Regions from separate parts of the Nesterenkonia sp. NBAIMH1 genome, predicted to be linked through region 1. Evidence: predicted binding sites of a transcription regulator. Region 1 holds the regulator's gene; the other holds the start of a gene.

Region 1 (15,268 bases):
ATGCTGGAGACCGGCATCAAGGTCATCGACCTGCTTACCCCTTACATCAAGGGCGGAAAGATCGGACTGTTCGGCGGTGCGGGTGTCGGCAAGACTGTCCTCATCCAGGAGATGATCACGCGTGTGGCCCGCAACTTCGGCGGCACTTCGGTGTTTGCCGGTGTGGGGGAGCGCACCCGTGAGGGCAACGACCTTTGGGTGGAGATGGAGGAGGCTGGCGTCCTCAAGGACACTGCGCTGGTCTTCGGCCAGATGGACGAGCCGCCAGGAACACGTCTTCGAGTGGCCCTCTCGGCCCTCACCATGGCGGAGTACTTCCGTGACGAGCAGGACCAAGACGTTCTGCTCTTCATCGACAACATCTTCCGCTTCTCGCAGGCCGGCTCCGAGGTTTCGACGCTGCTGGGGCGCATGCCCTCCGCAGTGGGCTACCAGCCCAACCTTGCGGATGAGATGGGTGTGCTCCAGGAGCGCATCACCTCAACCCGCGGCCGCTCGATCACCTCCATGCAAGCCGTCTATGTGCCCGCAGATGACTACACCGACCCCGCGCCGGCCAACGTCTTCGCGCACCTTGACGCAACGACGGAGCTCAACCGTGCCATCGCCTCCCGCGGCCTGTACCCAGCCGTCGACCCGCTCACCTCAACGAGCCGGATCCTCGACCCGCAGTACATCGGGCGCGAGCACTACGACTGCGCCACACGGGTGAAGCAGATTCTGCAGAAGAACAAGGAACTGCAGGACATTATCGCAATCCTGGGTGTGGACGAGCTCTCCGAGGAGGACAAGATCCTTGTCTCGCGGGCGCGCCGCATCGAGCAGTTCCTTTCGCAGAACACGTACACCGCTGTGCAGTTCACGGGTGTGGAGGGATCGACTGTGCCGATCAAGGACACCATCGAGGGCTTCAACGCCATCGCAGACGGTGACCTTGATCACATCCCCGAGCAGGCGTTCTACAACAGCGGCGGACTCGACGACGTCGAGCGCAACTACGCCAAGATGCAGAAGGAGTCCTGATCGGCCATGGCTGAGCTGGATGTCCAGATCGTTGCCAGTGACCATGCCGTATGGCATGGGAAAGCCACCGAGATCAGCGCTCGCACCGTTGAAGGCTCCATTGGCATACTGCCCGGCCACACGCCCGTCCTGGCGATCCTCGGCGAAGGCGAAGTTGTGATTCGGTCCATCGACCACGGCACGGTGAAGGCGCACGCCAGCGGAGGATTCTTCTCCGTCGACGATGACAGGATCACGATCGTCGCAGACGACGCCAGTCTCACCACCGAGGGCTGAGCAGGCCCAGCCCCATTCACTCGAAAGAAATCCCCGGCGCCCTGAGCTGCCGGGGATTTCTCGTCTCTGCGATAGGATCTTCGACCGTGCGCCTCGTCATCGCCACCTGTTCCGTCACCTATACCGGACGTCTCAACGCCCACCTCCCACTGGCCTGCCGGCTCATCATGATCAAGTCCGACGGTGCTGTGCTCGTCCACTCTGATGGAGGGTCCTACAAGCCGCTCAACTGGATGTCCCCACCAGCCTCGCTGCGTCGTACCGAGCCCACCGGCGAAGAAGCCGCGGCCGGGATCACAGACGTGTGGACCGTCAGCGCTGAGAAAAGCGACGATACCCTGAGCATTCTGATCGAAGAGATCCACCACGACTCCGCCCACGACCTCGGCGCCGACCCTGGTCTGGTGAAGGACGGAGTGGAGGCTGATCTCCAACGGCTGCTCGCAGACCAGATGACCAGGCTGGGAGATGGCTACCGCCTGATACGACGCGAACATTCGACGCCCATAGGCCCTGTCGACATCCTGGCCAAAGGGCCCGACGGAACCGTAGCGGTCGAGCTGAAGCGTCGCGGCGACATCGACGGCGTGGAGCAGCTGACCCGCTATCTCGACCTTCTCAATCGCGACCCGATGCTCGCACCGGTCAGCGGCGTGTTCGCCGCGCAGCAGATCAAGCCGCAGGCGCGTACCCTGGCAGAGGACCGCGGTATCCGGTGCGTCCTCTTGGATTACGCGGATATGAAGGGCGAAGAATCAGGAGAGCCGCGGCTGTTCTGAGACCCCCAGGCTGCAGAGAATAGAAGCATGGCACACCGGAAGAGGAACAAGTGGCAGCGAGAGGCGCGGCCGCTCGCACCTCATTTCCTCGCGTCCGACCGGCACACCTCCAGCACAGTCAGACGCCGGGACGGCGAGTACCACGTCCGGCACATTCCAGGCACAGCTGCGTCTAAGTCATATACCTGCCCTGGCTGCAGGCTGAGCATCGCCCCCGGTACGGCCCACATCGTGGCGTGGCGCGCAGACTTCGTCCTGGGGGACCGGTATGCCGCCGAGCAGCGAAGACACTGGCACCTCAACTGCTGGCGGATCTCCTGACTGCAGACCTCGAATTGTAACCATTTCGTTATATTCGGTATGATATGCCGCTGGACATTCCCTCCCATCCCAAGGAACCCCACGTGCGTTTTCTTTCTGCTGTCGCAGCCTTCATCGCCGGCCTCGTGCTGCTGGCGCTGGGCGTCAATGAGCTCACCGGCTTCACCGCCGAAGAGTCCCACACCGTCTATCCCGAAGGCGTCGAAGAAGCTCCCTTCACCGTTGTCACGGAGGACCTCATCGACGAGCAGGAGGGCCGCGAGGAGTTCACCATCGAGGCGGAGGGTGAATACACCCTGGCACTGGGACGCACGTACGATATCGACGCCTGGCTGGAGGGCGTGACGCACAACCGCCTCCTCGGCGTCGCTGAGTCGGACGATCCAGACGTCGACTCCTACGTCGAGGCCGAGCACATCGAAGGCGAGGAGGCGATCGAGAACCCCGCCGATTCGGACCTCTGGGTGGCCGTCCAGGAGGAGGAGGGGGAGATCCTCTACAGGTGGAGCACACCTGATGAGTCCGGTGACTGGGCCCTTCTGATCTTCCGTGACGGCGAAGAGGCCGCACCTGCAACGATCACAACGACCGAGACGGAGCTCTTCTCCCGTGACCAGGCCATCTGGCTCACTGTCGGCGGCGGGCTTCTGCTCCTGGTATCCGTCGGCCTGTTCTACTGGGCTATGGCAGCTCGCCGCCGCGGAAAGGACGAGGAAGACATGGACACCACAGACGCATCGCCTGAAGGCACGGAGGCGACCGCTGAGAGCGCCGATGAGAGCCGCGCCTCGGGCCGGGGCGGAGCAGCGACCACGCTTGCAGCGGTCGCCGCTCTGAGCCTGGGACTGACTGCACTGCCCGGACCGCAGTCAGCCTCTGCGGCAGAGCCGGAGGATGAGGATGCGGACACCGAAGTAGACGGCGATATGCCCTCAGAGGGCTACTCCGTGCTGCTGCAGTCACAGCTCGACCGAATTCTGGAGGATGTCGCCGGCTCGGTCGAGGAGGCCGATGAGGCCCAGGACGCAGACCTGATGGAGCCGAGAGTCGCGGAGCAGGCGCTCGAAACCCGCGAGCTGGAGTATCGCAATCACGAGATCGCCGACAGTGATCTGCCCCTGCCCATCGGCACGGAGATTGTCTCTGCCGCAGTGACCAGCGATCAGACGTTCCCTCGTCAGGCTGTCGTTATGACCGAGCATCCGGATCAGGAGGTTCCTCAGATCCTGGTCCTGGAGCAGGAGGACGTGCACGAGAACTACCGCCTGATTCATCTGACGACCATGGCGCCGGGCACTGAGTTCTCGGCCATCTCCCCCGAAGAGGGCGGGATCAGCTCCGTCTCGCTCCAGGGCGAAGGATTTCTCACGGGTCTCGCCGAGTACTTCTCGGACGCGGAGCACGAATACGGCGAGAACGTTGAAGAGAGCATCTACATCGACGACGTCCACGCCTATTACGAGGAGATCGACGAAGGCGCGGAAGCCGTGGACATCGACTTCTCGCTCGACGAAGTCTCCGAGGAGATGACAGGCCTCGAGCTGCCTGACGGATCCCAGCTGCTGGCCGGCAACTTCTCCCGCACCATGGAGTTCACCCCCCAGGAGTCCGGTGACACCATCTACCTGGACAACGACCTGATCGAAGCATTCGTCGGCACGGACTGGACTACGTGGACCACCCGTATGACAACAGTTCACTCGGTGCTTCTGCACGTGCCTGCCGGGTTCGACCCCGAGGAAGGCGCTGACGACGACGAGGGAATCACTCTCCTGGGAGTCCACGAGGTGGACGAGTCTGCCTACATCGACGTTCCCGACTGGGCGGACGAGTATGACGCAGCCCTGCCGCCGGAGGACCAGGCCGAGGACGTCGACGACGAGGAAGCCGCCGAGGAGGAGGACGAGCAGCAGGACGAAGAGGCCTCCGACGAGGACGAGTCTGAGGACGAGGACTCCGAAGACGACGAGGATGCCTCCGAGGACGAAGACGACGATAATGGTGACGACGACGCCGACGAAGAGGACTGATCGAATGACGGAGCAGCACACCGGCGGTGCCGGGTCCAGCGTGAACACCAGGGGGGCGGTGGACCTCTCTGCCCTTTCGGGAGCCTCACCATCAGGACAGCAGCAGCCGTCCTCTGCCCCGGGCAGCAACGACTCCTGGGTGATAGAGGCCGAGCCGCAGCGCCTGCAGGAGATCGTCCAGCTCTCCTCGCGGGTGCCCCTGCTGGTGCTGATCCACTCTGACGACCCGACGTCTCAGAAGTTCCGAGACACGCTCTCCCAAGCGGTGGATGCTAAGGGCGGTCGTGCCGTCCTGGCGACGATCGACGCGGCTGCGAACCCGCAGCTCGCTCAGCAGGCGGGTCAGCTCCCCGTGGTGACCGCCTTCATCTCGGGGCAGCCCGTGGGGGAGTTTGACTCGAGCGCACCCGTCGAACAGCTGCCCCAGGTGGTGGACCAGATCCTGCAGATGGCCACCCAGAACGGGGTGAGCGGCACCGTGCCGGCTCAGTCTCGCCGCGGTGGGGACCAGCAGGGCGAGGAGGAGGCACCGCTTCCACCCCTGCACCAGAAGGCGGTCGATGCGCTCGAGGGAGGTGACCTCGACGGTGCTGTCGCTGCGTATGAGCAGGCGCTGAAGGAGAACCCGGCCGACGAGGATGCCAAGCTCGGCGCGGCGCAGGCAAAGCTCATGCAGCGCACGCAGAGCGCGGACCTCAGCGAGGTGCGGCAGCGTGCTGCCGATGAGCCTGACAGTGTGGAGGCTCAGACAGCCGCCGCGGATGTGGACGTCCTGGGCGGCCACGTCGAAGATGCCTTCGCCAGGCTCGTCCGCTTCATCCAGGCTCATCCTGGTGAGGAGCGTGAGGCCGCGCGCAAGCACCTCGTCGAGCTCTACAGCATCGTGGGGGACAGCGACCCTCGGGTGGCGACTTCACGCCGCAGCCTCGCACGGGCGCTGTTCTAAGCCGCTGTGGCTGTGCGCAGCGCCGGGAGAGCCGGTGGACCGAAGGGCGGGGCGGTCAGCTTCCGCACCGCCGAGCCCGCCCCCGTTGTTCTTCTGCGCGGCGCCGAAGACTACCTCGCCTCGCGTGCTCTCGATCGCATCAAGGCCGCGCTGCGTGAGAAGCACTCCGAGCTCGAGTACACGCGCATGGACGTGTCGGAGGCGGTCGTCGGCGAGCTGTCCACCCTCGCATCTCCGTCTCTGTTCGGGGAGCCCCGGCTGATCCTCGCCGAAGACGTCGCGAAGACGAGCGATGCGTTCCTGTCGGATGCCCTCACATTCCTCGAACAGCCAGTCGATGAGGACGTCACGCTCGTGCTTCGCCATACCGGCGGAAATCGTGGCAAGAAGCTCCTCGATGCACTCAGCAGGAGAGCGGTCGTCGTCGACTGCGCCGCCGTGAAGTCAGACACCGACAAGCTCGAGTTTCTCCGCCAGGAGTTCAAAGGGGCGGGGCGCACCATCCATCCCGACGCCGCCCGGGCCCTCGTCGCGGCCGCCGGAGGAACCTTGTCGGACCTCGGCGCCGCCGCGCAGCAGCTGATGCGCGATGTGCCCGGGGATGTGACCGCGGAGCATGTGGACAAATACTTCGGCGGTCGCGTCGAAGCCAGCGCATTCAAAGTGGCTGACGCGGCGTTCGAAGGGCGCGGTGAGGCCGCCATGCGGCTGTACCGGCACGCTCTTGCCACGGGAGTGGCGCCCGTGGCGGTGACCGCTGCACTTGCGCGCAAGGGGCGCCAAGTGGGGGCCCTCGTCGACCATCGCGGACGCCCAGACCAGCTCGCATCCGCCCTGGGAGCTGCGCCGTGGCAGCTGCAGCAGAGCGCCGAGACCGCACGCCGATGGACGCCCCGCGCGGCGGCCCGTGCAGTTGAGGCCATTGCCCGTGCCGACGCCGAGGCGAAGGGCGCCGGGCGCACCCCCGAGTACTCGGTGGAGCGGGCCCTTGCCGCGATCGCAGCCGACGCTGGGCGCTGACGATGCGCGCTCGCGAAAATGGCTCTCCTCTCTGATAAAGTAGAAAATTAGTGTCTTGAGGTCTGTAGAAGGATCTCAGCGCGCCCGACGACGGCATCAGCGCCTGCGGCTCAGGGCCCCTCTACCCGACGGGCCGCAGGTCTTATCGCCATGGTGCCCCACACCACTGAAGTCTTCAGCCGTCATGGATCGGGAACGCGCAGCCCGTCAACGACGCACACAGAACAGGAATAACCGCGATGGCAAACATCAAGTCTCAGAAGAAGCGCATCCTCACCAACGAGAAGGCCCGGCAGCGCAACCAGGGCGTCAAGTCCGAGCTGAAGACAGCTGTGAAGAAGGTCCGCAACGCTGTTGCCTCCGGTGACAAGGACGCGGCCGTTGCAGCTCACCGCTACGCGGCCATGAAGCTGGACAAGGCCGCCTCCAAAGGTGTGATCCACAAGAACCAGGCGGCGAACCGCAAGTCTGGTCTGGCAGCCAAGGTGAACGCTCTCTGATCACCCGCTCTGCCGTTCGAAGGCTCCGCTCCTCACTGGGGCGGAGCCTTCGGCGTATTATGGAGCACTGATTCTCCCCGCCGCCGAGCAAAGGATGTCCCACCTCGTGTCACCCAAGGCCAGCTCCCCACTGGTGCCTGCCAAGACGGACCCTGCGTCGATTCGCAACTTCTGCATCATTGCCCACATCGACCACGGCAAGTCCACCCTGGCAGACCGGATGCTTCAGCTGACCGGAGTGGTCGAGCCTCGCGACATGAAGGCCCAGTACCTGGACCGGATGGACATCGAGCGAGACCGCGGCATCACCATCAAATCCCAGGCTGTCCGCATGCCCTGGGGTTACAACGACGGCACGTACGCGTTCCATATGATCGACACCCCCGGCCACGTCGACTTCTCATACGAGGTGTCGAGATCACTCGCCGCCTGCGAAGGCGCGGTTCTGCTGGTCGACGCCGCACAGGGCATCGAGGCGCAGACCCTCGCCAACCTGTACCTGGCTATGGAGCATGAGCTGGCCATCATTCCGGTCCTCAACAAGATCGACCTCCCCGCAGCCCAGCCCGACAAGTACGCAGCGGAGATCGCAGGGCTTATCGGCTGCGAGCCCGAAGATGTGCTCCGCGTCTCGGGGAAGACCGGCGAAGGCGTCGAAGACCTGCTGGACAAGATCGTCGAGGAGGTTCCTGCTCCGGTGGGGGACGAGGATGCTCCGGCCCGAGCGATGATCTTCGACTCTGTCTATGACACGTATCGGGGCGTCGTGACGTTCGTGCGCGTGGTGGACGGCTCTCTGGGCCACCGGGAGAAGATCCAGATGATGTCCACCGGGGTGACGCACGAGCTCTTGGAGATCGGCGTCTCCTCGCCCGAGCCGGAGCCCACCAAGGGTCTCGGAGTCGGTGAGGTCGGATACCTGATCACAGGTGTGAAGGATGTGCGCCAGTCCAAAGTCGGTGACACTGTGACGGCTGCCAACAAGCCGGCGGAGAGCATCATCGGCGGCTACCAGGAGCCCCGTCCGATGGTCTTCTCCGGGCTGTTCCCCATCGACGGCTCAGACTTCCCCGTACTGCGTGAGGCCCTGGAGAAGCTGCAGCTGAACGACGCTGCGCTGAACTTCGAGCCCGAGACCTCCACCGCCCTCGGATTCGGCTTCCGTGTGGGCTTCCTCGGCCTTCTCCACCTGGAGATCACCCGGGAGCGGCTCGAGCAGGAGTACGGCCTGGACCTGATCTCCACCGCGCCGAACGTGATCTACCAAGTGACCGCGGAGGATGGGGAGCACCACCAGGTGACCAACCCATCAGAGTTCCCCGAAGGAAAGATCTCGGAGATTCGCGAGCCGATCGTTGACGCCACCGTCATCGTCCCGGCCGAGTTCATCGGCCCGGTGATGGAGCTGTGCCAGTCCCGCCGCGGCCAGATGAAGGGCATGGACTACCTCTCCGAAGAGCGGGTGGAGATCCGCTACGTCATGCCGCTGGCCGAGATCGTCTTCGACTTCTTCGACCAGCTCAAATCGCGCACCAAGGGGTACGCGTCCTTGAACTGGCAGGGGACCGGCGAACAGGTCGCGGACCTCGTCAAAGTGGACATCCTCCTTCAGGGCGACAAGGTGGACGCATTCTCCGCCATCACGCACCGTGATCAGGCCTACAGCTACGGGGTCAGAATGGCCTCTAAGCTCAGGGAGCTCATTCCGCGTCAGCAGTTCGAGGTCCCCATTCAGGCAGCGATCGGAAGCCGCATCATCGCCCGCGAGAATATCCGCGCCATCCGCAAGGATGTCCTCTCGAAGTGCTATGGCGGGGACATCAGCCGCAAGCGCAAGCTGCTCGAGAAGCAGAAGGAGGGCAAGAAGCGGATGAAGATGGTCGGCACCGTAGAAGTGCCGCAGGAAGCCTTCATCGCCGCGCTGAGCTCCGACGAGGACGCCGGCAAGGAGAAGGCGGGCAAGAAGTAGGTGGCACCCTCCGCCCTGCCTGTGGGCGACCCTGTCCCAGCTGACGGATCATTTCCCCTGACCATCCGCCAGGCTCTGCAGGCCAGAGCCGACATCCCCCTGGGCCTCTACGTGCATATCCCGTTCTGCTCCGTGCGGTGCGGGTACTGCGACTTCAACACGTATACGGCTGAGGACCTGGGGCCGGGAGCGTCACGCCAGTCATACCCGGACACGCTGATTGAGGAGCTGAGATTCTCCCGCGGCGTCTTGGACTCCGCCGCCGCACCCGCCCGGGAGCTCTCCACCGTGTTCTTCGGCGGCGGCACTCCAACGCTGCTGCCTGCAGAGGAGCTCGGCCGCATCCTGGGAACGGCAAGAGACCTCTACGGGTTCCGGGCCGACGCCGAGATCACCGCGGAGGCGAACCCGGATACGGTGACCCTCGACTCGGCGAGAACATTGGCTGAGGCGGGATTCACCCGCATCAGCCTGGGCATGCAGTCGGCTGTTCCGCACGTCCTGCGCACGTTGGACCGCACGCATGACCCTCGCAACGTTCCTGCGGCTGTCGATGCCGCCCGCTCAGCGGGACTGGAAGTCAGTGTTGATCTGATCTACGGAACTCCCGGCGAGTCGCTCGAGGATTGGCGAGCGAGCCTCGAGGCAGCCATCAGCATGTCACCTGACCATGTGTCGGCCTATTCGCTGATCGTGGAAGAGGGGACCGCCATGGCCGCCGCTGTGAAGAGGGGTCAGCTTCCGGATATCGACGGCGATGATCACGCTGACAAGTACATGCTGGCCGATGAGCTGCTGAGGGCAGCGGGATACGACTGGTACGAGGTCTCAAACTGGGCGCGTTCGCCGGAGACCAGGTCCGAGCACAACCTGAACTACTGGCTGGACTCTGACTGGTGGGGGGCTGGACCGGGTGCGCATTCCCACATGGCAGGGCTGCGCTGGTGGAACGTCAAGCACCCCGCCGCCTACGCCCAGCGGCTTCATGGAGGCACCACGCCTGGTCACGGCCGCGAAAAGCTCGACGAGGAATCCCTGGCACTGGAGCACCTCATGCTGCGCCTGCGCATAGCCGAGGGGCTCGACATTGCTCAGTACAGCCGCCTGCCTGGCGCTGAGGAGATCAGCTCCGCCCGTCTTGATCAGTTGGCCGCGCAGGGGCTCCTCGAGCGGGAGGCTCTCACTCCCACACCGGAGCACCCGGCGGGCCGAGCCGTCCTCACACTGAACGGTCGGCTGCTGGCGGACGCCGTCACTCACCAGCTTTCGAGCTGAGCCCTCGCGGCGCCCTCGGAGGAGCAATTTATGGGCCTGGCGCCCGCGGCCGCTACTGAATGAACCTGAAGTTCAAGCGATAGCGGTAGGGCCGTCCCTTGTTGCACTCCGCGCCGGCGACCAATCCTGTGATGGCCATGATGGCCCAGAGGAACACGGCGACCAGGCTGAAGATCCAGCCCACGGCGGGGAGGTACCCGAGTGCGAAGAGCACGACGAGGACCACGGTGAGCGGGAGCGTGAAGTTCAGCGCCTCCCGGGACTCCTGCGCCGTGAAGGGGCCGCGGTCCCTGAAGATGAAATAGATGGCCGCAGAGGGCAGGCATCCTGCGATGCCGCCGAAATGCGACAGAGTCGCCCACCGGCGATCCTCCTCAGGCGTAAGAGGAGGAGCCGAGGAATCGGAGCCGCGCATGAGCTGGGAGGCGGTGGGGCGGGAAGGGTGCGACTGCGGCATGTCCCTCATTTTACGTCTCTTCGGCTGAACGTGCGCTGATCCCATGGCCGCGCCCGAAACGGCGTGTCATGGATCGTCAGCCGTCTTCGACAGTGACGAAGTCGATGAGCTCCTCGACCCGTCCCAGCAGTGAGGGCTCCAGGTCTGCGTAGCTCCGCACCCGTCCTAGAATCTGCTTCCAGCCGGCTGCGATGTGGCGCTGGTCAGCGTGGGGGAGTCCCAGGGCCTTGAGGGTGCCCACTTTGATGTCCGTTCCGCGGGGGATGTGGGGCCACGCCTGGAGGCCGACCCGTTCGGGCTTCACTGCCTGCCATACGTCCACGTAGGGGTGTCCGAGGATGAGGACGTTTCCGCGAGCCCCGGGCCGCCCCATCGTCTCCTCGGCAATCCGAGTCTCCTTCGAGCCCGCCACAAGGTGGTCCAGCAGCACGCCGAGTCTGCGGTGAGGAGCAGGCTGGAAGTCTGCGACTGCACCGGCGAGGTCATCAGCGCCGTGCAGAGGCTCGACCACGATGCCCTCGCCGCGGAGATCATCGCCCCACACCTTCTCCACCAGCTCAGCATCGTGCGTGCCCTCGACCCATATGCGGGAGGCCCGGGCGGTGCGGGCCCTCGGCGGGGCGCCCTCAGCGGCGAAGGAGCCGGAGGCGGTGCGCCGTCGGACGGGCTCCGCAGACCCGCGCTGCGGAGCACGAAGCTCCACAGGCCTGCCGTCCACCAGGAAGCCTGCCCCCAGGGGGAAGGTGCGTACGGCTCCTCGGCGATCTTCGAGCCGGACGCTGGGCACCCCGTGGACCTGCTCCAGCCCGACCACGGCGCCCACCCAGCCGGTCTCCCGATCCTCCACGACGGCCCCGGGCTCGGCATCATGCGTCGGCAGGCTGGGGCGTCGTTGCGCAGTCAGATCCTGCGGGCCCCACGAATCAATAGGCATGATGCAGAACTCTACTGAGGCGGCGTGAGGGGCTGCGGGCGGCACGCCATAGGGGCGCCGCAGTCACCCGTATAATTAGCAGTCGAGATCGTAGAGTGCTAAGGAGGTGCGCGGTGTCTGATACCCGTCGGCTGCAGGTGCTGCGAGCCATCGTGGAGGACTACGTCCACACCCGGGAGCCTGTGGGATCGAAGGCACTCGTGGAGCGCCACAATCTGGACGTGTCGCCGGCGACGATCCGGAACGACATGGCTCAGCTGGAGGAGGACGGGCTCATTGCAGCGCCGCACACGTCGGCCGGACGCATTCCGACCGACTCCGGCTACAGGCTGTTCGTGGACCGGATCTCAGAGGTCCGCCCGCTGTCCCGAGCTGAGCGGCGGGCCATGGACCTGCTCGCAGAGACCACTGATGATCACGAGGCCATGCTGGAGCAGACGGTGCGGCTCCTCGCTACGCTGACGAATCAGGTCGCCGTCGCTCAGTATCCGCAGAGGAGCTCAGCGAAGATCCGCCACGTGGATGTGATTCCTGTCACGGAGATGCGGACTGTGGTGATCGTGATCCTCTCGACCGGCAAGGTGGAGCAGCGCATGGTCACGCTGGCCGAGCCCGTGCATGAGGATTCGCTGCACACCATCGGCCTCAGGCTCAGCGAGAAGCTCTCGGGACGCCCAGCCTCTGCCGTGCCCCTGCCCGCGGAGAGTCTCATGGCCTCTGTGGAGCCTGCTCTGCAGCCGGTGATGGCGATCATCGCCAACGCCCTGGAGGGCGTTCTGGAGTCAGGGCGGGTGGATCGCATCATCATGGCCGGCACTGCTAACCTCGCCAAGTCAGGCGGCGACCTCGGCCCCTCCATCGCTCCGATCCTCGAAGCTCTGGAGGAGCAGGTCGTCCTGCTGCGTCTGCTGCACGAGATGCAGCAGGATCGGCGGGGCGTCTCCATCCGCATCGGTCAGGAGACTTCGCACCAGTCGCTGGCGGAGACCTCCGTGGTCGCCGCCGAATATGTGTCCTCCCGAGCTGGGGGCGACGGAGCCAAGCTGGGCATCGTCGGCCCCACCCGGATGGACTACACCTCAACGATGTCGGCCGTGCGGGCCACTGCGCGGTACCTCTCGCGCATTCTGTCCGAATAGAGAACCACAAAAGGGTGAGATTCACAGCTGATGAGCTCTGACTACTACGAGGCGCTCGGCGTCTCCCGGGACGCCTCGACCGAGGAGATCAAAAAGGCATATCGGAAGCGGGCTCGCAAGCTCCACCCCGATGTCAACGGTGCGGAGGACGCCGAGGATCAGTTCAAGCTCCTCGGCACCGCCTACGAGGTCCTCTCCGACCCCCAGAAGCGCCAGAACTACGATGCCACGGGCGACCCGGAGGGCAGGCCGTCCGGGTTCGGCGGCGGCGGAGGAGGCTTCGGAGGCTTCAGCGACATCTTCGAGACGTTCTTCGGCGGAGGCGCGGCAGGTCCGGCAAGCCGCACCCGCAGGGGGCAGGACGCGCTGGTGCGCGTCCGCATCGACCTTCGCGACGCCGTCTTCGGCACCACCAAAGAGGTCGAGGTCGAGACGGCCGTGGGCTGCTCGGTGTGCGACGCCTCGGGCATGCAGCCGGGCACCAAGCCCAGCACCTGTCCGGACTGCCACGGGCAGGGTCAGATTCAGCGCCCTATGCGCTCCATCCTCGGCACCGTGGTCCAGACGCAGACGTGCCCGCGCTGCACCGGCTTCGGGAACATCATCGAGGACCCGTGCAAGGAGTGCGACGGGCAGGGCCGCGTGCGCGAGCGGCGGACCCTCAAGGTCAAGATCCCCGGCGGCGTAGATCGCGGCAATCGCATCCACCTGTCCGGTGAGGGAGAGGCAGGCGTCGCCGGAGGGCCTCCGGGCGACCTCTTCATCGAGGTGGACGTCCGTCCCCACGATGTGTTCACCCGTCGCGGAAACGACCTGCACGCCACTGTCACGGTCCCGATGGCTTCGGCAGCCCTGGGCACGACGACCACGATCGAGACCTTCGACGGTGTCGAGGATCTCGACGTGAAGCCGGGAACCCAGTCGGGCGAGGTCATCACCCTGCGGGGCAAGGGCGTTGCTCACCTGCGCGGCACAGGGCGCGGGGACCTCAAGGTTCACCTGAAGGTGGAGACGCCCACCAAGCTCAACGACAAGCAGCGCGAGCTCTTGAAGATGCTGGCCGAGGAGCGCGGCGACAAGCCCGGCGAATCCTCTACGGAGCACAAGGGAATGTTCAAGAAGTTCCGCGAGGCCTGGGAGTCGCTGTGAGCGTGACGCAGGCGGGGCTGTGACTGCTCCGCTGTTCCATATGGCGCCTGGCTCTCTCGATGAGGTCCAGGTCGGCTCCCCGGTGCTGCTGGACGGGGCGGAGGGCCACCACGCAGCGACGGTGATGCGACTGCAGGCGGGCGAGGACGTCCTGCTGTCGGACACGCAGAACACATTGGTCACCGGTGTCGTTCTGGAATCGGGGCAGGGGCGGCTCATGGTCGAGGTGGTGGCGACCCGCACCGAACCTCAGCAGGTGCCCGAACTCGTCCTGGTTCAGGCCCTCGCGAAGGACAAGCGCGACCTCCAAGCCGTGGAGTCCGCCACCGAACTGGGGGTCGATCGTGTGATCCCCTGGCAGGCCGACCGATCAGTGGCACGCTGGAAGGCCGGGCGCGAGCAGAAGAAGCATGCGGAGTGGACAGGCACCGCCGGCTCGGCGGCCAAGCAGACTCGGCGGATACGCGTCCCAGTCGTGGAGCCGATGTGCACGTCGCGGCAGTACGTCCAGCGCATCGCCGCCGATCCGAACGCTGCGGTTCTGGTGCTCGACGAGGCCGACGAGGTCAGTCTCCACGACGGTCTCAGGCGGTGCGGCGCACTGCAGGACGGCAGCCCCCGTCCGGATGAGCTTCACCTCGTCGTCGGCCCGGAGGGCGGGATCAGTCCCGAGGAGCTGGGTCGGCTGCGAGACGCTGGAGCCCATCCCTGCAGGCTGGGTCCGCACGTGCTCCGCTCCTCGACCGCAGGCCCTGCTGCGCTGGCCGCGGTCCAGCTCCTACTCGGGCGCTGGGACCTCCCGCTATCCTGATCTGTGACGATGTCGACTATGACAAGTGAGGCTGCTCATTACCGCGACCCCGAATGCTGAAGAGCGCGAGGCCCCTCAGGCCGAGCGACAGGTCACCTTCGCAGACGCCGAGACGATGTTCCGCACCCTGGGCGTGCAGGATCTGGCTGTACGCATTCTTGCCGGCATATACCCCGATGCGAGCATCGGACTGCGTGAGCGGCAGATCACGGTCAGAGGCCGCACCAGCGAGGTGGCCCAGATCGTCGAGGTCCTCACGCAGCTGAGGACGCTCGCCGCGTCCGGCACCACTGCCACCGAGGAGCTGGCCGAGCAGATCATCACGATGGTTCGATCGCAGAACTCCACGACCTCGGCGCGTATGGTTTCGACGAATATCCTCTCCCACAGGGGACGAACGATCCGTCCCAAGACCGCCAATCAGCAGCGGTACGTGGAGACGATCGACGAATCGACGGTGGTCTTCGGCATCGGGCCAGCCGGCACCGGAAAGACGTACCTGGCTATGGCGAAGGCGGTTCAGGCCCTCCAAGCCAAAGAGGTCAACCGAATCATCCTCACTCGGCCCGCCGTGGAGGCGGGGGAGAAGCTGGGCTTCCTGCCCGGGTCGCTCAACGAGAAGATCGACCCCTATCTGCG
Region 2 (15,268 bases), 1.3 Mb from region 1:
TCGGCCAGGCCCTTGACCTTCTCCGCCACAACGCCGGCCTCGAGGCCTGCGTTGACGGCGATCTGCTTCAGCGGGGCTTCGACTGCGAACTTCACGATGTTCGCGCCCGTAGCCTCGTCGCCCTCGAGCTTCAGGCTCGCGAAGGCTCGTGCGCCGGCCTGGATGAGAGCCACGCCGCCGCCGGCGACGATTCCCTCGTCCACGGCTGCCTTCGCGTTGCGGACAGCATCCTCGATGCGGTGCTTGCGCTCCTTGAGCTCCACCTCGGTGGCGGCGCCGGCCTTGATCACGGCCACACCGCCGGCGAGCTTGGCCAGGCGCTCCTGGAGCTTCTCGCGGTCGTAGTCGGAATCCGAGTTGGAGATTTCGGCCTTGATCTGGTTGACGCGGCCAGCGATCTCGTCCGCATCGCCTGCACCCTCGACGATGGTGGTCTCGTCCTTGGTCACGACCACCTTCCGGGCGGTGCCGAGCAGGTCGAGGGTGGTGTTCTCCAGCTTCAGGCCGACCTCTTCGGCGATGACCTGGCCGCCGGTGAGGACCGCGATGTCAGCCAGCATGGCCTTGCGGCGGTCGCCGAAGCCGGGAGCCTTGACAGCCACGGACTTGAACGTGCCCTTGAGCTTGTTGACCACCAGTGCGGCCAGGGCCTCACCCTCAACGTCCTCTGCGATGACCAGCAGCGGCTTGCCGGACTGCATGACCTGCTCGAGGACTCCGATGACGTCCTTCACGGACGAGATCTTGGAGTTCGCAATGAGGATGTAGGGGTCCTCGAGGACTGCTTCCTGACGCTCTGCGTCGGTGACGAAGTAGCCGGAGAGGTAGCCCTTGTCGAAGCGCATGCCCTCTGTGAGCTCGAGCTCCAGGCCGAAGGTGTTGGACTCCTCGACCGTGATGACGCCTTCCTTGCCGACCTTCTCGATCGACTGGGCGATGAGGTCACCGATCTGCTTGTCAGCAGCGGAGATGGAGGCCGTCGCAGCGATCTGCTCGGTGGTCTCGATCTCCTTGGCGGCCTTGAACAGCTCTGCTGTGACTGCCTCCACGGCCTTGTCGATGCCGCGCTTGAGTCCGACCGGGTCAGCTCCGGCTGCGACGTTGCGCAGGCCTTCCTTCACCAGAGCCTGTGCGAGCACAGTGGCAGTGGTGGTGCCGTCGCCGGCGACGTCGTCGGTCTTCTTGGCGACCTCCTTGACCAGCTCGGCCCCGATCTTCTCGTAGGGGTCCTCGAGCTCGATCTCCTTGGCAATGGAGACGCCGTCGTTGGTGATGGTGGGGGCGCCCCAGGACTTCTCGAGCACCACGTTGCGGCCGCGGGGGCCCAAGGTGACCTTGACGGCGTCGGCGAGCGCGTTCAAGCCTCGCTCGAGACCGCGTCGGGCCTCTTCGTCGAATGCAATGGTCTTGGCCATATGTGCACTGTCCTTCCTGGACCTTTTTGATCTGACGATATTGGGGGAACCCTGTCAGATGCCCGCGACGGACGGCCCGCTCCCGCGTCACCGGGAGCATGGAATGGCCTTCACCTGTCAGGTTCAGCTTTTAGCAGTCTCACTCTGAGAGTGCTAACACAATTTTTAGCACTCACCCCCGGCGAGTGCAAGGGAGGGGGCACCTGGAAGGACACCGTCCTGCCGGTATTGTTGGCGCGATGACAGCTGTGACAGTACGCCCCCTCTCTGCCCAGGAGCACCTTGACTTTCTGGCCGGCAGGCCGGAGGCGAGCTTCCTGCAGAATCCGCACTGGTCGCAGGTCAGCTCGTGGCGCTCCCAAGCCCTCGGAATCTGGCGAGGCGAGGAGCTCGTGGGCGCGGTCCTGGTGCTCGGCAAACGGGTGCCGCTCCCCGAGCGGGTGCCTGTGCTGGGACGCAAGCATTTTGCGTACATCCCTGAGGGGCCTGTCCTGGACACCTTTCGATGCTCCTACGCGGAGGCGCTCCCGCCCCTCGTGCAGCATCTGAAGGACAGCGGAGCCTTTCTGATCCGTATGGGTATGCCCACCGTTGCCCGCCGGTGGACTGCGGCCACCATTCGCCAGGCTCTGGCCGACGGGAGCGCCTCCACCATCCCGGACATCGAGCCCGACTATGTCGATGACCAGGCCCTGGCGCTTCAGGCCGACCTGCTCGACCTGGGATGGAAGGACCTGCCGATCAGCATGAGCCTGGAGGCGGGCTGGCCTCAGTTCCAGGCGCGCATTCCGCTGGCTGACGAGGACGGCCGATCCCGGGACCTGGACGGGGTGCTGTCGGGAATGAGCTCGAGTGCACGCAAGTCCATGCGAAAGTCCGCTCGAAGCGGCGTCGAGGTCAATCTCCACGGGCCGGAGGCTCTGGAGGACTTCTACGCCCTGCACCACCAGACCGCGCAGCGTCACGGATTCACTCCTCGCAGCAAGGAGGGCGTGCGGACCCTCATGGATGCGCTGGCCAGCTCAGGCATTGCTGAGACGAAGATCTTCCTCGCAGAGTTCGAGGGGGAGAAGCTTGCGACGAGCCTCTACGTGGGCCAGGGCGAGAGCGGCCACGCCCTGTATGCAGGCTCCTCGGAGCCGGAGGAAGCTCGAAGCTCCCCTCTGCCTGAAGATGCAGCAGATCGAGCACCTGCTGGCCAACGGCTCGCGCTGGTTCAATCTCGGAGGCGTGAGCCCGTCCTTGGACCCGGCCGCTGCGACCACCGGCATCACGCAGTTCAAGACGAAGCAGGGGGCAGAGCTGATGCAGACCCTCGGCGAGTGGGACTACGCCGCTGAGCCGGCCCTCGCGGCCCTGTACAACAGGTACCGTCCGCGCCGGTGAGAGCGCGCGGTGCCCGCCGGAGGGCGCGTGCTACTCCGCGTCCACGAACTGCTGAAGCTCGTCCGTGGAGTTCTGCAGGGAGTACTCAGGCCCACGACGATGACGGCAGTCTCCCACGCAGGGTTCAGGGATGTGTTCTCGAAGCCCATCGCCTCAGCGACCTCCTGAGCAAACTCCGCCTGACCCTCCTCGGGGTAGAAGACCACCGGCGTGCCGACTTCGCCCCATGAAGGCTCCCAGTCCAGGCGTCCCGTCACATTGAAGCCCTGCTCGGCCAGCCGGTAGTTCACATCGCTGGCCGACCAATCGGGCGCACCCGCGTTGGCGACGCGCACGGGGGTGTCGAGATCGACGCCCTCCTCCTCGTCCTGAGCGGCATCCTCAGCGTCCTCTTCCTCCTCGGGAGCAGCCTCGTCCTCCGCGGCCTCCCCTTCAGCCTCGTCGTCCGCTGCGCCCTCTTCAGCATCGTCGCCCGGCTCCTGCTCCTCGACCTCATCCTGGTCGCCCGCCTGGCCGGCCTCCGGGTCCTCGTCGGAGCCGAAGAGCGGCAGAATCAGGTACACGGCCACCACCGCGACCAGCACCACAGCAGCCGCCAGGCCGATCCACTTCATCGGACCGGAGGCTCCCGATGCCGCCGCCGCTCCGCCGCCGGCGGGATACGCTCCGTAGGCGCGGTGCTTTCCGGCCTCGCCTGAGGAATAGGGGGCGACGTCGTCGAACTCGTCGTGGGGGAACTGGCTCATGGACGCGATTCTACGGGCGCAGGAGCAGGCAGTCCCGCATTTCGCGGCCTGTTCCCGGCGGGTGCTTCATTAGGGTGGTCCCTATGGGAGTGAGTGATGAAGCATCTGCCCCGCTGGACGCGGGCTGGGAGCGAGCGCTCGAGGGGCTCGAGCCTCAGTTCGCGAAAGTCCGCGAGGAGCTCGTCGCGCGCCGCCGCGGAGGTGAGCAGATCCTTCCCGAGCCCCACCATGTGCTGCGTGCGTTCAGGCAGCCCTTCGAGCGCGTCAGAGTGCTCATCCTGGGTCAGGACCCCTACCCCACGCCGGGCCACCCGATCGGGCTGTCCTTCGCCGTGGAGGAGAGCGTGCGCCCCCTGCCGAAGTCGCTGAACAACATCTTCAAGGAGCTGGAGTCCGACTGCAGCGTGCCCCCGAGCCCCCACGGCGATCTCACTGGGTGGGCTGACCAGGGGGTGCTGATGCTCAACCGTGTCCTGACCGTGGCCGCGGGAAGGCCCGCCTCTCACCGGGGCATCGGCTGGGAGGAGATCACGGAGACCGCGATCCGGGCGCTGGCCGGGCGCGGCACACCTCTGGTGGCCATCCTGTGGGGCGCAGAAGCCCGTCGGCTCCAGCCGCTGCTCCATGAGGGAGCGAACACCCAGGTGATCGTCTCCCCGCACCCCTCTCCGCTGTCCGCCTACCGAGGGTTCTTCGGCTCTCGGCCTTTCAGCAGAGCGAATCAGGCCCTGGAAGCTATGGGTGCGGCGCCGGTTGACTGGCGACTGCGGTGAGACCGCCGATCAGCGTCGGCGGGAGCGCGAGCGTTCGTTCGACTTCAGCGCCGTGGTGAAGGGGCGCATGATGACGTCGCCCAGCACGATGCCGGCGGCGATCGCCATAATGATGATGAGCGCGTTGAACAGCTCGAACAGTCCGCCGATCATGGAGGCCGTGGTGTTTTCGATGGCCAGCTGATACATGCCGCGGAAGACCATCAGTCCAGGCAGCATGAACATCATCGCCGGGACCGCCACCACCAGCTGGGGGGCGCCCAGCCGCAGCGCCACCACACGCCCGAGGGCCCCGACGATCGCCCCTCCGATCACAGGAGTGAAGCGCTCGCTGAGGCCGATGAGCTCGCCCGCGTAGAGCCCGCAGAAACCCAGAGCCCCCACTGCCCCCGTGGGAAGGATGAGCACCGGTCGGCTCTGCTCGACCACTGCAGCGGCGGAGCAGGCCACGAATACCAGCGCAATGAGGATCAGCGGGTGGTAGATGCGCTCCAAGCCCTGCGCCAGCTCCTGCTGGCTGACCCCGAGCAGGTCGGAGATGACGACGGCAGCCATGATGCCGGCGGTCATTCCCGAGAAGGCCATCAGGGAGGACACGATCCTGCCCGCCGACGTCAGCGGAAAGCCGTTGATCGTATCCTGCAGGGCGCCCACGATGCGCACGCTCGGCAGCAGAATCATCAGCCCGCCGGCAACCACCATGGAGGGGGTGACCTCCGCATCCAGGCCGAACACCGTCATCGCGAACGCGGAGGCGATGAAGCCCCCCGCCGCGAGTGTGAAGAACTCTGGGACACGCCACGCGGCAAATTGCCGGGTGGCCCACAGGACAAGCAGCGTCGCCGTGAAGCCGGCGATCGCGTCGAAGATAGGAGCGCCCAGGTAGCTGACGAAGAATGAGGCGAAGATTCCGCCGCAGAGTGTGACGAGCCAGCGCGGATACGGCTTCGGCTCTCGCGTGATCTCCGTGAGCCTCTGCTCCGCCTCACTGCGAGTCAGCCGGCCGGACGTGATGTCCGTGACCAGCCGGTGAACGGCGGAGAGCGCGTTGAAGTTCGAGGACCACGACCGCACCACACGCACCCTGGAGTAGGGGATCTTGCCCTCGGGCGCCCAGTTCAGGCTGATGGACTGGTTGGTGATGTCCACCTCGGTGTTCTTCATGCCGAACGCGGCCGTGGCGGCGATGATCGATGTCTCCACCTCGAGCGCCCCAGCGCCGTAGCGGAAGAGCGTCTCACCCAGGTCCAGCACAAAGCTGATCGTCTCCAGCTCATCCGCCTGAACAGGAAGCTCCGCGTGCTGGCTCTGAGGAGACCGCTGGACATGCTCGTAAGGGGTTCCTGTGAGCCGGTCCACAATCGACATCTGGCGCGTCGCCAGACGCTCAGGCTTCATCAGCCTGTTGAAGACGTGCTGAGGGCTGACACGCAGGTCGAAGACCGTCCGGTCGAGAAGCTGTCCTTTGGATGCCTGGTGCCCGATTCGCTCCTTCAGCCATGAGGGATGCAGCACCGACCGTCGCCGCAGGGGCGAAGCAGGCGGCGGCTCGGAGCTCGCAGTCTCAGCGATGCCGAGAGCGGGCGTCCCGGGGGTGGTGGGATTCGGTCCCGTCTGCGGCTCGGCCGATTCGGCGAGGGAGAAGTCGTTGGAGTACGAGTGCCGCGTCTGCTGCTGCGTCTCGGCCTCTTCGAGAGCACGCGCGGCGGCTTCGGCGTCGTACTCCTCCCACTCGAGGGTCGCCTCCTCAGCCGCGGACTTCCAGGAGGAGGCGATGGAACCGGTGAGACTGGAGACGAAGCCTTCGTCCTCCGCAGGCACATCGGCGCTGGGCTTCACGAGCGGTATCAGGCTCGTGTCCACCTCAGGCTCTGAGATCACAGGATCGATCGGCTCTGACTCGTAGCCGGTCAGACCCGTCTCTGAGCTGAGGGGATCACGGGGCTTCTCTCCGGCGTTCGAGCTCCGGCGGTGCTCCTGCTCCACAGCACCCTCCTCCGGAATCATCACTGCGACTGCAGACGCAGCCAGAAACCCGACGGTCGTTCGGTGCTCGCCACTGGATTCGAACCAGTGACCTCACGCGTGTGAAGCGTGCGCTCTAACCAACTGAGCTAGGCGAGCGGACTGATGCCGCGAACGGCAACGCCCAACCTTATCAGGATTTTCGAACTGCCTTCCAGTTCAGCGGATCGCTTCGGCGATCGGGGTGCTTCCGTCGAAGAAGTTCACCCGGGTGCGCTCTGCGGCATCGCTCTGGAGGACGTGACGAATCACTTCAGCAACATTCTCGCGGCTGGTCGAGGCGACCTCAGCATCGTCGGCTTCGACGACGCGAACAGTCCCGCTGGCCGGCTCTTCAGTCAGCTTGCCGGGACCGAGGATCGCATAGTTCAGCTTCGTGCTGCGCAGGTGATTGTCGGCGTGGTGCTTGGCCGCCGCATACGGATAGAAGCTGCTGTCAGTGTCCAGGGTGTGGATGTCCGTCTCACTGCGGGCGTAGGAGACCATCACATACCGAGACACCCCGGCCTGCTCTGCGGCATCCATGCTTCGGATGGCCGCGTCCTGGTCCACCGCACGCGTCCGCTCGGGGTTGCCGCCGCCTGCTCCGGCGGAGAATACGACTGCCTCAGCACCTGCGAACGCTTCGGCCAGGGCAGCGGTGCCGGCCTCTTCGACGTCCAGGACGACGGGTTCTGCCTGCGCGCTGCGCACATCCTCGGCCTGCTCCGCCTTGCGGATCAGGGAGCGGACGGAGAATCCGGCCTCTGCCAGCTTGGGGGCGGCGAGCAGGGCAATCTTCCCGTGGCCTCCGATGATGACGACGGTTCCGCGTTCAGCCATGTGAATCCTCCTGTGTCGTGGTGACATGCCTCTCAGGGGCGTCAACACTCGACCCGGTGGCCTATTCCCGAGATTTACCAAGACAGGTATTTACTAATAGGGGAAGGCGTGTATAAGGTAGTCCTCACTTGGGTGCGACAAGAAAGAGGCCCGGCAGATGGTGCGTCTGCCGGGCCTCGCCCATGTTCGGAGCTTCTCAGTGCTCGCAGCTCAGTGCGAGGCCCCCTGTCGCTCGTCCGAGGGCTCCGCCGCCGGCGTGGCCCGCAGCGTGAAAGCCAGGATGAGCGTCAGCACGCTCAGCGCGGCCGCGAAACGGAAGGCCGTTCGGAAACCTTCGACCGCTGCCGCATCGGCGCTGAGCCCGTCTGCCGCCGCCATCGAAGCCCCCACCCCCATGACCGCAACCAGCGCCGCCGTGCCGATCGCCGCCGAGAGCTGCTGAAGGGTGTTGAGCACCGCCGAGCCGTGGGAGTAGAGCGCAGCGGGGAGAGGATTCATCGCGGTCGTGAACGCGGGGGTGAAGAGCAGAGCCAGACCCGTGGAAAGGATCAGGTGCCCCATCAGAATCATCCACCAGGGCGTGGTCTCGCTGATGAAGCCCAATGCCGTCATCGACAGCACGAGGACGCTGGCGCCGGGCACCACCAGGGGCCGCGGCCCGATCCGGTCGTAGACACGGCCGATGATGGGTGCCAAGAGCGCCATCAGCAGCCCGCCGGGCAGCATCATCAGCCCTGTGCGCAGGGGCGTGAGGCCGTACACCTGCTGAAGGAAGAGCGGCAGGAGGATCAGCGCCCCGAAGAGCGCAACCATCATCAGCAGCATCATCAGCAGAGCACGTGTGTACTGGGTATACGTGAAGGGCTTGAGGTTCAGCAGCGCAGACTCTGTCTTCTGGAGCCGCAGCTGGAGAAGCACGAACGCCGCCAGGAACACCACTCCGACGAGCAGCACTCCCACCGCGACCGGATCGACCGAGGCGCCTGCATCCTCCGGATCCAGCTCCTCGGTTCCGTGGCCGCCGCCGATCTGGCTGATTCCGTAGACGATCCCTCCGAAGCCGGGCGCTGACAGCAGCAGGGACGGAACGGAGAGGCGCTTGTCCCGCGTGCCGGGGTCCGCGTTCAGCCGGGGGCGGCCCAGCAGCAGCGCAGCCACAGCGATCGGCAGGATGGTCAGGAACATCCATCGCCAGTCGGCGATCTCCAGGATGATGCCGGAGACCGTGGGGCCGATCGCTGGGGCTACCGAGATCACGATGGCGATGTTGCCCATCACCACGCCTCTGCGATGCATCGGCACCAGCGTCAGAACGGTCGTCATCAGCAGCGGGAGCATGATGGCGGTACCGGCGGCCTGAATGACGCGCCCGGCCAGGAGCACCGGAAAGCCGGGGGCTGCGGCGGCCAGGGCGGTGCCCGCAGCGAAGAGGAGCATTGCGGCGGTGAAGACCCCGCGCAGACTGAACCGCTGGATGAGGTAGCCGGTGGTGGGAATCACCACCGCCAAAGTCAGCATGAACGCGGTGGTGAGCCACTGCACGGTCGGCTCGGGGATCTGGAACTCCTCCATCAGCGGAGAGAGCGCCACGTTCATAATCGTCTCGTTGAGGATCATGACGAACGTGGCCACCAGAAGGGCGCCGATGGTCAGTTTGTCCGCCCTCGGCATCCTCTCGGCGTCAGAGGCGGCGACGGGGGTATCGGTAGATTGCACAAGAGACCGCAACGCAAACCAGTGCCCGGGCATTCCTGAACGTGGCGTTCAGTTTTTCTGAGCCCCCTGCCGGGTTCGAACCGACGACCTGCTGATTACAAATCAGCTGCTCTACCAACTGAGCTAAGGAGGCACGGTACGGACGCTCAGCGGCGTCCGCACCAGGGATCGAGTCTAGCCCCGAAAGGGATCACTCGTCATCTTCGGGGACTTCGACCGCGCCCTCCTCGGCCTCATCCTGCTCCGCATCCGTCTCGGCGTCGGGGTCGACGTCCGCCTCGACATCGTCTCCGGCCTCAGCGGCGTACGCATCGATCTCCTCGCCCAGAGCCTCCATGAAGTCGAGGCCGTACTCCTGATCGTCGATGAAGACGGTAGGCGTGGCGAACTGCACACCCATCTGGGCCAGGGTGTCGCTGGCCTGGTTGGTGGTCCAGGAGCCGAAGGGCCGATAGGTGCCCTCCTCGACGCAGCTGGAGATGTCCGCGTCGTACCGCTCCTGAGCCGCCTGGGCCAGACCCTCGTTGCTGAGCTCATCCTGGGCGTAGGTGGCCGTGATGTCGGTCAGGTAGTCCTTGTAGTTCTCGGGCGACTCCTCAGCCATACACGCGAAGGCGTTCGACGCACGCGCCGAGTAGTTGGTGGGCGAGCCCACCACCTGGACCGACCGGAACTCCGCAGTGATCAGCCCCTGATCGAGCAGCTCGGCCATCGTGGAGCCGTAGGTCTCCTCCATCTGCTGGCAGGCCGGGCACCCCGGGTCCGTGTAGATGACCAGGTGCGGGGCCTGCCCCTCCTGACGGGGAGCGGTGCCGTTGTCATCCCGCTCCGGCACATCCTCTGCGTCCACGGTCCCGATGTCGGTGCCGTCGGCAACCTCTGTGGACGAGGTCAGCGTGATCCCGCCGTACTCGTTGGCCACCGAGGGCGCAGGCCCTTCGGTGTACGCGGCGTCATCGTCGTCGCGGTTGACCACCCACAGGACGAGGCCGGCCACCATTGCGACGGCCAGGACCACCACGATCACGGGCAGAAGCAGCGTGGATCGCTTCTCCTTCTTGGCCTGCTCAGCCTGCATCTTGCGGGCGCGCTCGCGTGCGTCGGCGCTTTCGGTGCTACGTGCCATAGGAAGGCGTCTCCCAGTGTGCGGATGGATACTCAGAACAGCATCTGACAGCGTACCTCTCGTGACCGCCCCACCGGCTCGACCAGGGGTTTTCAGCTGACGTCCAGCATATTCCTAGAGGGTGGCCGCATGGAGCACCAGGGGTATGAGTTTGTGGTCGTCGCCAATCGTCTCGCCGTCAACCGCGTCACGACGAATGAGGGCGCCACCGGCTGGGAACGCTCCCCCGGCGGACTGGTGACAGCTCTTGCTCCCATCATGGCCGCCTCTGAAGGCGCCTGGGTGGGCTGGCACGGCGCAGCCGACGAAGAGCTCGAGCCCTTCGACCATGAGGGACTGCATCTGCACCCCGTCCCGCTGACCGAGCGTGAGGTGCACGACTTCTACGAGGGCTTCTCGAACGACACCCTCTGGCCCCTGTACCACGATGTGATCGTCCGGCCCAGCTTCCACCGCCGCTGGTTCAATGCCTATCGAGAGGTGAATCAGCGCTTCGCTGAGGCTGCGGCCAACGTGGCGGGCCAAGGTGCCACCGTATGGGTCCAGGACTACCAGCTGCAGCTGGTGCCCCAGATGCTCCGCGACCTCCGGCCGGACGTGACCATCGGATTCTTCAACCACATCCCGTTCCCACCTCCTGGCATCTTCGCCCAGCTGCCGTGGAGGCACTCCGTGCTGCGCGGCCTCCTGGGAGCCGACCTCATCGGCTTCCAGCGCGAGTCGGACGCCAGGAACTTCCAGCGGGCCGTGCGCAGCCGCCTGGGCCACTACATCAAGTCAGACCGCGTCTACGTGCCCAATGAGTACGACTCGCAGGCCGGCTCGCCCCTGAAGGGCTTCGACGCCGACCCCGAGCGAGGCACTGCGCCGCGCCAGCTGTCCGCTCCGGAGGAGGGCACCTACCGCACTGCTGAGGCTCGGGCGTTCCCGATCAGCATCGACACAGAGACGATCCAGGAGCTGGCCCAGGATCCGTCGATCATCTCCCGAGCGGCTCAGATCCGGGCCGAGCTCGGCCACCCGAAGACGATATTCCTCGGTGTGGACCGCCTGGACTACACCAAGGGAATCCGTCACCGCCTCAAGGCCTACGAAGAGCTCCTGCGCGAGGGCGAGCTGCAGGTCGGTGACGTGACGCTGGTGCAGATCGCGTCGCCGTCCCGAGAGGGCGTGGCGTCATACCAGCAGCTCCGCGACGAGATCGACCTCACCGTGGGCCGCATCAACGGCGAGTACGACACGATGGGACACACCGCAGTCCGATACCTCCACCACTCCTACCCCCTCAGGGAGATGGTGGCGCTGTACCTCGCGGCCGACGTCATGCTGGTCACCGCCCTGCGCGACGGCATGAACCTGGTGGCCAAGGAATACGTCGCCGCCCGCAAGTCGGGTGACGGGGTGCTTGTGCTCTCCGAGTTCACCGGAGCTGCCGATCAGCTGCGCCAGGCCCTGCTGATCAACCCTCACGACATCGAGGAGCTCAAGGCCTCGATGGTCACGGCCGCCACGATGGACTCAGATCAGGCGCGCAAGCGCATGCGCAGCCTGCGTCGCCAAGTGGTCTCCAACAATGTCTCCCGATGGGCCAAGGAATTTCTTGAGAGCCTGTCGCAGCAGCACACCTCCGCATAACCCACTGCCGCCTCGATCCTTCCAGGAGGGACCCGTGAGCTTCACCCTGCCGAAAGACCTGCACCAGGCCCTCGAGACGCTGGCGTCCAAGAAGAAGGTGCTCATGTGCCTGGACTTCGACGGCTGCGTGGCCGAGCTCGTCGCCGACGCCTACTCAGCAGCCCCCGTTCCTGCGAACGGGGAAGCAATCGACCGCATCGCTGCACTCAACGACTCAGACATCACGCTTGCCTACGTCTCCGGCCGTCCCATCAGCGACCTGCAGCGGCAGGCATCCCCGCCTGCGGGCACAGTCCTGATCGGATCGCACGGCGCCGAGAAGCACATGGGGCCCGACTCCCCCGGCCTCCAGCTGACACGGGCTGAGGAGGCCTCACGCGAGGAGATCATCTCGGTCCTCCAAGGCATCGCCGACGAGCACGATGACGTGTGGGTGGAGCACAAGCCTGCCGGAGCGGCCGTGCACGTCCGGCATGTGACCGACCCCTCCATCCAAAACGCGGTGCTCAGCGAGGCCCACGCCGCACTCGCCCTGATCGACGGAGCGCATCAGAAGGAGGGCAAGCAGATCCTTGAGGCGGTCGTCCGGAAGTCGACGAAGGGCGAGGCCATCGAGGAGCTCCGCCGGGACCTTGAGCCTGACGTCGTCTTCTTCGCCGGCGATGATGTGACGGATGAATCCGGCTTCGCTGTCCTCTCAGGCGACGATGTCAGCCTCAAAATCGGTGAGGGCGACACCGGTGCCCGGTTCCGCGTCCCGGAGCCCGCCTCCCTGGCGGAGGTCCTCAACGCCTTCGCCGACCTGCGCTGACCCTCGGGGTCAGGCCCTCCGGCTGAGCTTTCGCCCTATCTCTGCCGCTGTGCGCGACATCAGCGGGGCAGCATGGCGGATGAACATGTCGTTCATACGGGCCGTGGGACCTGAGACGGAGAGGCCCATACGCGTCGGGCCGTGAGGGATCGCCACAGCCAGACAGCGGACCCCGAGCTCCTGCTCCTCATCATCCAACGCATACCCCTGCTGAGCGATCACCGGCAGCTGCTCGATGAGAGCGTCCGGCTTGGTGAGGGTCTTCGGCGTCATCGACGGCATGCCGGTCAGGGCCAGCACCTCACGGACCCGGTCACGCTCCATCGTCGCGAGCATCGCCTTCCCCACCCCCGTGGAATGCATGTAGGCACGGCGGCCCACCTCAGTGAACATACGCATCGAATGCGGGGACGGGGCCTGGGCGATGTAGACGACCATCTCCGACTCCATCGCGGCCATATTCACGCTCTCGCCGAGCTCGCCCACCAGCGACTGCATCTGTGGCACTGCCAGTCCGCCCAGCTGACGGGTCGCTCCCTCCCCCAGGGGCACAAGGTTCGCTCCGAGGGCATAGCGTCTGTCCGGCAGCTGGTGCACCATGCCGAGACCCACCAGCGTGTGCAGCAGCCGGTGCACCGTGGGCCCCGCCAGCCCGGATGCCTCTTTCAGCTCTCGGGCTGTGGCCGCCCCCTGACGCTGCCTGAGTGCTTCCAGCAGCCCGAAGGCGCGTTCGATGACCTGCACCCGCTGAGGATCACGAACTCCCCCCGAGTCCGCATTGCGGACTGCATCTTCCATATCGTGAATCATATGGCATAAGAATAGGGGGAGCCCAGGCTCTTCCCCCTGAGAACCGAAGGAGCACCATGAGCATCACCGTCAATCCGCCCTATGAGGTCGAAGGCACCGGCCTCATCATGACCGATGAGGCCCTGCAGTTCATCGAGGAGCTGCACGAGCGCTTTGCGCCCACCCGCGACGAGCTGCTCGGCCGACGCTCCGACGCTCAGGCCGAAGCCGCCCAGACCGGAGCCCTCGACTTCGACCCCGCGACCAAGGAGATCCGCGAATCGGACTGGACCGTGGCTGAGACGCCTGCATCCCTCCGAGACCGCCGCGTCGAGATCACCGGCCCGCCCGCTCCGGCCAAGATGGCGATCAATGCGCTGAACTCCGGCGCCAAGGTGTGGCTCGCCTGCTTGGAGGACGCCCTCTCCCCCACCTGGAACAACCTCGTGGACGCGCAGAAGAATCTCTACGAGTCAGCCCGCGGGACCCTGCAGTTCACCTCCCCGGAGGGCAAGGAGTACCGACTGCGCGACGACATCACCCTCCCCACCGTCGTCGTCCGGCCCCGGGGCTGGCACCTGCCGGAGAAGCACATCGAGATCAACGGCGGCCCGGCCGTCGCCGGACTCGTCGACTTCGGGCTGCACTTCTTCCACAACGCCAAGCACCTCCATGAACAGGGCACCGGCCCCTTCTACTACCTGGCCAAGCTCGAGCACTACCTCGAGGCGCGGCTCTGGAACGACATCTTCACCTTTGCCGAGGAGCGGCTCGGACTGCCCCACGGCATCGTGCGGGCCACCGTGCTCATCGAAACGATCCCTGCTGCGTTCTGCATGGACGAGATCCTCTACGAGCTGCGGGACCACGCCGCCGGCCTCAATGCCGGCCGCTGGGACTACCTGTTCAGCATGATCAAGTACTTCCGGTCCTCTGGGGAGAAGTTCGTGCTGCCGGACCGCGCCCAGGTGGGGATGACCCAGCCGTTCATGCGCGCCTACACCGAGCTGCTCGTGAAGACCTGCCACCAGCGTGAGGCCTTCGCCATGGGAGGCATGGCCGCGTTCATCCCCAACCGCCGCGAGCCCGAGGTCACCGAGCGGGCCATCGAGAAGGTCCGGGATGACAAGTCCCGGGAGGCCGCCGACGGCTTCGACGGCTCGTGGGTCGCCCACCCGGACCTCGTGGAGCTGTGCAGCGAAGAGTTCACGAATGTTCTGGGCGAGAAGCCCAACCAGGTCGACAGGAAGCGCCCCGAGGTCAGCGTCACCCCCGAGGATCTGCTCAGCACCGGCTCGGCAGAAGGCGACGTGACGGAGAAGGGCGTGCGCACCAACCTCTACGTCGCCACCTACTACACCGCCGTGTGGCTCTCAGGCAACGGTGCCGTCGCGATCCACAACCTCATGGAGGACGCTGCGACCGCCGAGATCTCACGCTCCCAGGTGTGGCAGCAGATCCACAACGGCACCATCACCTCAGACACCGGACACCAGGTGACCCGAGAGCTCGTCGACACGCTCCTCGAGGAGGAGGTCACTCGTCTGCGCGAGGAGATCAACGACCCGGGCACGTTCGCGTCCTACTTCGAGCCCGCCGCAGACATCGTTCGCAGCCTCGTCCTCTCCAAGGACTACGTCGACTACCTCACCCTGCCCGCCTATGAGCACCTCAGCTGAGCCGGGCTTGAGCACCTCACCCTGAGGGGCGGGCCTAGAGGTCGCGGAAGAGGCGTTCGTCGGGATCGGCGAGCGCCTCTTCCAGCAGCAGGCGGTTGCGGCGCAGCGTCTGCAGGTCCTTGCTCACCACGTCGTCGCGGGTCTTGGCCACGGCTTCGGCCATGAGGCTGATCTGACCCTTGAACTCTTCGGCGTGGCGCGGCTTGGCGGTGTTCGGCAGCTCGAGGAACAGTTCCAGGGTGCGGGGCAGGTGCCGACGAATGGTCATCGCGACCGCGTCCTGCTGCTCGGGCGCTCGCCGCAGCGCCTCCCAGCGCTGAATGATCTCGTCGAGCCCCACCACCA

Evidence for each region. The regulator HrcA, encoded in region 1, represses chaperone genes, less so after heat shock. The targets are predictions, from matches to a motif close to TTNGCACTCGNNNNNNNCGAGTGCNAA.
Region 2: a site for HrcA is predicted at 1,546-1,572, ahead of groL (chaperonin GroEL). Genes of this name have one in related genera too.

The regions. Positions count from the first base shown of each region.
Region 1 is NZ_CP042335.1:104,973-120,240, reverse strand. It holds gene atpD (F0F1 ATP synthase subunit beta) at 1-1,023, shown strand, start outside; gene FS388_RS00545 (F0F1 ATP synthase subunit epsilon) at 1,030-1,299, shown strand; gene nucS (endonuclease NucS) at 1,386-2,078, shown strand; gene FS388_RS12945 (hypothetical protein) at 2,483-4,429, shown strand; gene FS388_RS00530 (tetratricopeptide repeat protein) at 4,434-5,375, shown strand; gene holA (DNA polymerase III subunit delta) at 5,382-6,395, shown strand; gene rpsT (30S ribosomal protein S20) at 6,635-6,895, shown strand; gene lepA (translation elongation factor 4) at 7,002-8,864, shown strand; gene hemW (radical SAM family heme chaperone HemW) at 8,865-10,139, shown strand; gene FS388_RS00505 (DUF4870 domain-containing protein) at 10,192-10,596, opposite strand; gene FS388_RS00500 (DUF3097 family protein) at 10,673-11,530, opposite strand; gene hrcA (heat-inducible transcriptional repressor HrcA) at 11,644-12,669, shown strand; gene dnaJ (molecular chaperone DnaJ) at 12,700-13,818, shown strand; gene FS388_RS00485 (16S rRNA (uracil(1498)-N(3))-methyltransferase) at 13,838-14,629, shown strand; gene FS388_RS00480 (PhoH family protein) at 14,661-15,268, shown strand, end outside.
Region 2 is NZ_CP042335.1:1,517,523-1,532,790, reverse strand. It holds gene groL (chaperonin GroEL) at 1-1,415, opposite strand, end outside; partial or broken gene FS388_RS07230 (lipid II:glycine glycyltransferase FemX) at 1,655-2,566, shown strand; gene FS388_RS13455 (peptidoglycan bridge formation glycyltransferase FemA/FemB family protein) at 2,538-2,801, shown strand; gene FS388_RS07225 (LytR C-terminal domain-containing protein) at 2,744-3,547, opposite strand; gene FS388_RS07220 (uracil-DNA glycosylase) at 3,631-4,320, shown strand; gene FS388_RS07215 (threonine/serine exporter ThrE family protein) at 4,330-6,306, opposite strand; tRNA gene FS388_RS07210 (tRNA-Val) at 6,371-6,444, opposite strand; gene FS388_RS07205 (NAD(P)H-binding protein) at 6,505-7,167, opposite strand; gene FS388_RS07200 (MDR family MFS transporter) at 7,378-8,883, opposite strand; tRNA gene FS388_RS07195 (tRNA-Thr) at 8,944-9,016, opposite strand; gene FS388_RS07190 (thioredoxin domain-containing protein) at 9,074-10,009, opposite strand; gene FS388_RS07185 (trehalose-6-phosphate synthase) at 10,139-11,644, shown strand; gene otsB (trehalose-phosphatase) at 11,679-12,455, shown strand; gene FS388_RS07175 (IclR family transcriptional regulator) at 12,465-13,253, opposite strand; gene aceB (malate synthase A) at 13,322-14,923, shown strand; gene FS388_RS07165 (hypothetical protein) at 14,958-15,268, opposite strand, start outside.